2 linked regions of the Parashewanella spongiae genome follow. The protein of the gene in region 1 interacts with the protein of each later gene in a pairwise test. Links are inferred from orthologs where the notes say so. Each region holds a gene or a part of one and is shown on either strand. Other genes may lie near its edges.

Evidence for each region.
Region 2: the proteins of barA (region 1) and clpA interact in binary tests that used the Escherichia coli proteins (3 or more experiments, as listed by UniProt). The link is inferred for Parashewanella spongiae from one-to-one orthologs.

What each region holds. Positions count from the first base shown.
Region 1 is NZ_CP037952.1:1,309,861-1,314,100, forward strand. The notes cover bases 388-3,683. They hold barA (two-component sensor histidine kinase BarA), read right to left. Parts: upstream 3,366-3,683; coding sequence 588-3,365; downstream 388-587. Other genes in these bases: E2I05_RS04920 (YjaG family protein), read right to left, coding at 388-583; rlmD (23S rRNA (uracil(1939)-C(5))-methyltransferase RlmD), read left to right, coding at 3,530-3,683. Outside these bases: more of E2I05_RS04920, read right to left, coding at 1-387; more of rlmD, read left to right, coding at 3,684-4,240. UniProt on the Escherichia coli protein: Member of the two-component regulatory system UvrY/BarA involved in the regulation of carbon metabolism via the CsrA/CsrB regulatory system. Phosphorylates UvrY, probably via a four-step phosphorelay.
Region 2 is NZ_CP037952.1:2,719,205-2,722,695, forward strand. Bases 473-3,491 are described here. They hold clpA (ATP-dependent Clp protease ATP-binding subunit ClpA), read left to right. Parts: upstream 473-860; coding sequence 861-3,122; downstream 3,123-3,491. Other genes in these bases: clpS (ATP-dependent Clp protease adapter ClpS), read left to right, coding at 507-815; infA (translation initiation factor IF-1), read right to left, coding at 3,189-3,407. Also shown: cold shock domain-containing protein CspD, read right to left, coding at 21-227. UniProt on the Escherichia coli protein: ATP-dependent specificity component of the ClpAP protease. It directs the protease to specific substrates. It has unfoldase activity. The primary function of the ClpA-ClpP complex appears to be the degradation of unfolded or abnormal proteins.

The DNA.
Region 1 (4,240 bases):
CGATATTTGAAATTCCGCTTGAAACGATTTCTTTACGTAACTCTTTGACCATGTCAGAAGTAATTTTGTTCGATTCAATAATTTCAAGTAAATCACCTTGAACAGCCCTTTCTTCTACCATTGCTGGGTGCTCAAAAATATAATCATCCAGTTGAGTTTCGTTCTTAAACTCCATATCACAAGTCGCTTCAATGTAATTAGCAACTGTGCTCGATGACAGCTTACTGACGTTAGTGATGTCTTCTTCAACCTTGCTTTGAAGTGCACTGAGGAGCTGAGTTAACGCCACGGCTGCATCAAGGGCAGGGTATACACCATACATATCAAAGTCTTCTGGCTCTGGAGTTATTGAGTCAATTTTATCAAGATATAAATCAGTGTTTAATTTTAACTTTTTATCATATTGCTTCTGCCATAGCAGATTAAGTGTTGTGTCGAGCACAACAGGGTTACCGAATTCAGTAACTGTTGAAAATAAATGATAATTTGGATACATACGCTGACATAAAGCAATCGCAAATAATTCTTTTTGCTCAATCTTTAACGCTTTCAACCGCTTAAAAAAACCTACCTTTTTAGTCATAGACTTATTCCATCGACATCTGGGAAATCACTTGTTTAGCGGCAGATTCTACCTTAGTTAGCTCATCGAGTAACTCAAGTATTTCAGGCTCTAACATTTCTATTGTTTCACCTTGCTTTAGCGAAGATTCTATTTGATTACACAGTTTTTGAGTGGTCGGAACCCCGCAATAACAACAAGCACCATGTAGTTTATGCACAATGGATAGCATTTTGTCATTATCTTGTGTCTGTAGGCCTTGATTGAGCTCGTTTACTGTTTCAGGCAAAGAGGCAAGCAACATTTGCAGCATTTCTATAGCCAATGGTGCTTTTTGGCTGGCTTGAGATAAGCATAATTCCCAATTAAGAGTATGGGAATCAAAGTGAGTAAATGTAGGACGAATGACCCATTGCTCGATAATATCATTTAATGCTTTTTCATCGATAGGTTTTGGAAGGTACCCTTCCATGCCACTATCAAAAATGCGCTGCTTTTCATCTGAAAGTGCGTGAGCAGTTACGGCTATTATCGGAGTATTATGATTCAGAGAATCTCGGCGGATCACATTTGTAGCCTGAATGCCATCGATATCAGGCATCTGAATGTCCATTAATATAAGGTCAAAGTTTTTTGTTTTCGCGTATTCGATGGCTTCCGTGCCACTTGGTGCAATGGTTACATTGGAGACAATATCGTTGAGTAACGTTTTGATCAGCTTCAGGTTTGCTTGATTATCATCAACGGCTAACACATTTATATTGTGCTTTGATTTCAGTGGCTGTATAGGTTTATCCAATTCAACAGGGACACTGATCTGCTGTGAAAACAGCATCTGTTTGGCTAATGCCAATGCAGTAAATGGAGTTTTTATAATATTGTCTGTGTATGGGCGAACTCGGTCAATTAAGTGATCTTGTTTGAGACAATCATGGATCAAAATGATTCTATCTACTTTGGGCCTGGCAAGCTTAAGAATCTTAAGTAAATCAGTTTCAGAGCAAATATCGTGGCAACTTAAGAGTAAGTACTGATATTGAAGTGATGAATTCAGTTTTTCAAGGATGTCTTGGGTACTTGAGGCTATTCTAAAGTGAGTATTCCATGACTTAAGAGACGTTGAGAGCATTTCGGCTGACAAGCTTCTGGGCTCATAAACCAATACTGATTTGTTATTTAAAGAGTGTAGGGGAATCGAGTCAGATAATTGGAATTGGCAAAGTTCAAGAGGGATTGAAAACCAAAAATTTGAACCTTGATTTTCTTCAGATGAAAAACTGATTTCACCACCTAATTCATCGACCAAACGCTGAGTAATAATCAGCCCTAGGCCTGTACCGCCAAAACGCCTTGAAATAGAGGCGTCGGCTTGTGCAAACGCTTGAAATAATAACTGTTGGTGTTCAAGGTTGATACCGATTCCTGTATCTACAACATCAAATCGAATGATGGCTCTTTTAAGATGCTCTGAAACTAGGCTCACTTTAAGAAGTATACTGCCGTTTTCAGTAAACTTAATGGCGTTTCCGACTAAGTTGGTAATAATTTGGTTGAGATGCATGGCATCACCAATCACATTATCAGGTACATTGGGAGCAACATCAATTACGATTTCAAGGCCTTTTTGGTGTGCCGCTGCTGCTGTTAACGTCATCGTCTCATCAAGAGAATCTCTTAAGCAAAAGGGAATATTCTCAATAACCATCTTTCCAGCTTCTAATTTAGAAAAATCCAGAATATCGTTGATAATGTTAAGTAAGTTACTTGCGCTTCGCTCGATGGTTTGTATGTATTCAAGTTGGCTCTTATGTAAAGGTGTTTTAGCCAATTGCCTCGAAAACCCTATCACGCCATTAAGTGGCGTTCTGAGTTCGTGCGACATATTAGCTAAAAACTCAGATTTAGTTTGACTCGCTGCCTGAGCGCGTTTCTTTGCAATATCCAATTCAATATTTTGAATTTCAATTTGTTCAAGGGTTTTGAGTAGATCGCTTGTGGCTTGTTCAATGTTATTTTGCGTTTCGTTTTTGTAAATATTCAATGATTTTGCCATTGAATTAATGCCCGACTTTAGCGTGTCTAACTCACTGATGAATGCCCCATCAATTTTTTCAACAAATTTACCTTGGCGAATTTTTGAGACAAACAGCACCATGCTATTGACTGGAATGGTAAAAAACTTAACCAAACGAATGGTAAAAAGTAGATTTAATTGAATACCGGCTAAAAATACAATAAAAGCAACAATGATGGCGGTATATTGTGATTCTATTGTTTCTTCTTTGGTGACGAGCATCGTAATATAGCCAAGAAAATTCCCGTGCGGCTCAGTTGATTTTTGAAAGTCAGGGTTATCTATTTCGGCTTGAGAAAGTGAAAAAATGGGTGTTTTTACCAAGATAAACTCACCGATATCTTCTACCTCAGACTGCTTAAGTGTAACCAGTGAGCTGTCATAGCGCATGTTATCGAAATCTTTATGATAGTGAGAGGTAACTAATAACTGGTTATTTGCGTCGAACACAGCAATAGATTTAATGAATTTAGGCTCATAAATTTGCATTTGTGTGAGCAACCGCTTGGCTTCATCGCGATTATTTGATGCAATGGAAACGCTGATTGCAAGTGCTGCAGGTACTGTTATTTGTTCAATTCGATCTAAATTATTTTGTTCTAATTCTATGCTTCGATTAATGGTGAAAAAACTGGCGAGTAAAAAACCAACAACTACAGTTGGTATTAATGCCAGAGCGAGTACCCATGAACGCAGATTATATTTGGTCGTTTCACTGCCATCTGTCATGATTTTATTTTTATTTCCTTGGCAAATTTAGTGGCCTTTCCCTCATAATGTACAACCTGAGTGAAGTGCATTTTGGCATTTTTTATAAAAAACGAAAAAGTAAGTAGAACGCTTTTTAGTGAAATTTTTACTGATGCTAATACTTTATCAATTTTGAGGCAATTATGGCGCAATTTTTTACCGCAAAAACCAAGAAGAAAAATCTAATTTCAGCCAAAATGACTCTTAATGTGACACAACTTGACCACATTGGTGCAGGCATCGCCCATCATCAGGGTAAAATTGTTTTCGTGCCCGGCGCACTGCCGGGTGAAGATGTGAATTTACAACTGGTTGAACAGAGGAAGAACTTTGCCAAAGCGAAGTTGATTAATGTCGTCAATCCTTCAGAGCATAGAGAAGTGCCAGCTTGTCCTCATTTTGACGAGTGTGGTGGTTGTGATTTGCAGCATTTGAACCTCGAGGCGCAGCATCAATATAAATCCGATACTCTTTCTAACTTAATGGCACAGCATGCTCCCCTGGAGAAGGTATCAAAGTCTACATTGACGGGTGAAGCTTGGCATTATCGTCGTAGGGCTAAATTAGCGACGAGTTATAATAAGCAAACTAAAAGACTCAATATTGGTTTCAGAAAAATCAGTAGCCATGACATTGTACCAATCAATGAATGCCCAGTGTTAAAGCACAGCTTAAATGCTCTTATTAATCCGCTTGTGAAACAGGTTAATAAACTTAAAGATCGCAAGACCTTGGGGCATATTGAGTTGATAGAGGGCAGTAACGGCGTGTTTGTTATTATTCGCACTCCGGTAAGTATTTGCGATAGTGATAAGCAAGCGTTAGTCGATTTTGCTCATGCCAACCAAGTAAAC
Region 2 (3,491 bases), 1.4 Mb from region 1 along the record:
TGTCCGTCATACGAGTAATATTATTTTACAGCTGTAATAGCTGATGCATGCATGCCTTTAGGGCCTTCTTCTACCTCATAATTAACTGGTTGACCAGCCTTTAGAGTTCGATAACCTTCCATATCGATGGTAGAATAATGTGCAAAAATATCTTCACCGCCTTGATCTGGACATATAAATCCGAATCCTTTGGCGTTGTTGAACCACTTAACAGTTCCGCTTGCCATACTTCCACTTCCTTCTGTTGTCTACTTCCCAGTAAGATGATTAAATAAAAAAGTTAATCACTCGATGACCAGAATGAAATCCCTAAAAGAATATGTCAAGTTAATTTTAACATTATTACAACAAATTTCGTATGATTGTAACAATAACAGATGAAAATTGTATAGTCGTCATCAATTCGTTAGTAAATTTTAATTTATTCACTTAAAAAACTGAATTAGTTACTGTAGTGTAGATGTGCAAGCTTGAAGTCAAGTCAAAAACTAGGTGTTATTAATAAAATGAGTAAAATAGGTAGCATAGAACAACTCGAAGATGTTGTTGAAACAGAAGTTGCCCCTCCGTCAATGTATCAAGTCATACTCAATAACGATGACTATACTCCAATGGACTTTGTTGTAGAAATATTGCAAACATTTTTTAACAAAAATGAACAAGAATCCACGGATATTATGTTAACCATACATCATCAAGGTAAGGGGGTTTGTGGTGTTTATCCTTTTGATATAGCAGAAACAAAAGTACTGCAAGTTAATCAGTTTTCAAGAGATCATGAACATCCATTGCTTTGTTCGCTAGAGAAAATATGAAAATAGATTACGCTGTATATATAGGATTATTTTTTTGGGGGGCATATGCTAAATAAAGATTTAGAGATAACGTTAAATTTAGCATTTCAACAAGCAAAAAATTCACGTCATGAATACATGACAGTTGAACATTTATTACTCGCACTTTTGGATAACCCATCTGCACGTGAAGCTTTACTCTCATGTGGCGCTGATATTGATAAACTTCGAGATGAAGTCGCTCGCTTTATTGAACAAACAACACCGTTGATGACAGATCCTGATCTTGAAAAGGAAACTCAACCAACCCTAGGTTTTCAAAGGGTTCTTCAACGCGCCGTATTCCACGTTCAATCTTCGGGTCGAAACGAAGTTACAGGTGCAAATGTACTTGTTGCCATTTTTAGTGAACAAGAATCACAAGCTGTCTATTTATTAAGACGTTGCGATATTACACGTTTAGATGTTGTCAATTTCATCTCTCACGGTGTTTCAAAAACTGAGGATACGGAAAGCGCAATCAGTTTTGAAAGTGACGATTCTGATGTTAATACAGAAGAAGAACGCAGTATTCTGAGTCAATTCACGACTAATTTAAATGCTCAGGCTGAAAGGGGGGAGATAGATCCACTAATAGGCAGAGATAATGAAATAGAAAGGACAATTCAAACCCTCTGCCGTCGTAGAAAAAATAACCCTCTACTCGTTGGCGAAGCTGGTGTTGGCAAAACCGCAATTGCCGAAGGCTTGGCCTTGAAAATACATTCAGGAGAAGTCCCTGATGTAATGGTTGATGCAACGGTTTATTCGTTAGATCTTGGCGCCTTACTTGCGGGCACTAAATATCGAGGGGACTTTGAAAAGCGATTTAAAAGTCTTTTAAAAGAGCTTTCATCGGATGAACACTCAATTCTATTTATCGATGAAATCCATACTATTATTGGTGCAGGAGCGGCATCAGGTGGAGTGATGGATGCCTCAAACCTGCTAAAGCCACTTCTTTCTAGCGGAAACCTTCGATGCATGGGCTCAACGACTTTTCAAGAGTTTCAAAACATTTTTGATAAAGATAAAGCGTTAGCTAGGCGTTTTCAAAAAATTGATATTAACGAACCCACAGTTGCAGAAACAACTTTGATCCTTAAAGGCTTAAAGAGCAAGTATGAAGATCATCATAGTGTACGTTATACGCTTTCTGCTTTAAGTACCGCGGCAAAACTAGCTGCAAAACATATAAATGATAGACACTTACCTGATAAAGCTATAGATGTTATTGATGAAGCTGGCGCTCGTATGGTGATGCAGCCATCAAGTAAAAGAAAAAAAACAATTGGGCAAACAGAGATTGAAGAGATTATTGCCAAAATAGCAAGGATCCCAACTAAGACTGTTACTGCCACGGATAAGGATGTTCTAAAAAATCTCGAAAGAAATTTAAAAATGGTGGTGTTTGGTCAGGACAAAGCCATTGAAAGCTTAAGCTCAGCAATTAGACTATCACGCAGTGGATTGAGTACTGAACAAAAACCTGTTGGCAGCTTTTTATTTGCAGGCCCAACAGGTGTAGGTAAAACAGAAGTGACTAATCAATTAGCCTCTTGTTTAGGTATGAAACTTCTGCGGTTTGACATGTCTGAATATATGGAAAGCCATGCCGTAGCCCGTTTGATTGGTGCGCCACCAGGGTACGTAGGTTATGAGCAGGGTGGATTACTCACTGATGCAGTGATAAAACAACCCCACAGTGTTGTGCTACTCGATGAGATAGAAAAAGCTCATAGTGACGTTTATAACCTGCTATTACAAGTTATGGATCATGGTACTTTAACTGATAATAATGGCAGAAAAGCTGACTTTAGAAATGTCACGTTAGTGATGACAACGAATGCTGGGGTGCAAGAAACAATCAGGCAATCAATTGGTTTCCAACAGCAAGATCACAGTGCAGATGCATTATCAGAAATAAACCGTGTTTTTTCTCCAGAATTCCGTAATCGACTGGACTCAATCATTTGGTTTAATCACCTCGATATGACTGTTATTGCAAAAGTTGTTGATAAATTCTTAGTTGAACTTCAAGCTCAACTTGACGAAAAGAGTGTCAATTTATCAGTAACAGATGAAGCTAGAACGATGTTATCTGAAAATGGGTATGATAAAAACATGGGCGCTAGACCTATGAGTCGAGTAGTAACTGACTTATTGAAAAGACCGTTAGCTGATGAAATCCTATTTGGGAACCTAATGGATGGTGGTACAGCAGTTGTTGATGTCGTTGATGGTAAGATTAAGGTAAAAACTGAAGGTGTAAAAAAATTAGTTAATTAAATCTTAGTAGGTTATCGAGCAATAGAAAAACCCGGAGCACCGGGTTTTTCTTTGCTTGAAGTCTAATTAGCGTGCACGGAAAACGATGCGCCCTTTAGTTAAGTCATAAGGTGTCAATTGCACCGTTACCTTATCACCAGTAAGAATACGAATGTAGTTTTTACGCATTTTTCCAGAGATATGCGCAGTAACAACGTGACCGTTTTCAAGTTCTACACGAAACATTGTGTTCGGCAAGGTTTCAAGGATAGTGCCTTGCATTTCAATGTTGTCTTCTTTCGCCATTAAATAATAGTCCCATTAGCCTTCAAATATAAAAATCGGGCGTATCATGCCCCAATTTCAGGCTAGTGTAAAGAGTAGGTTAGT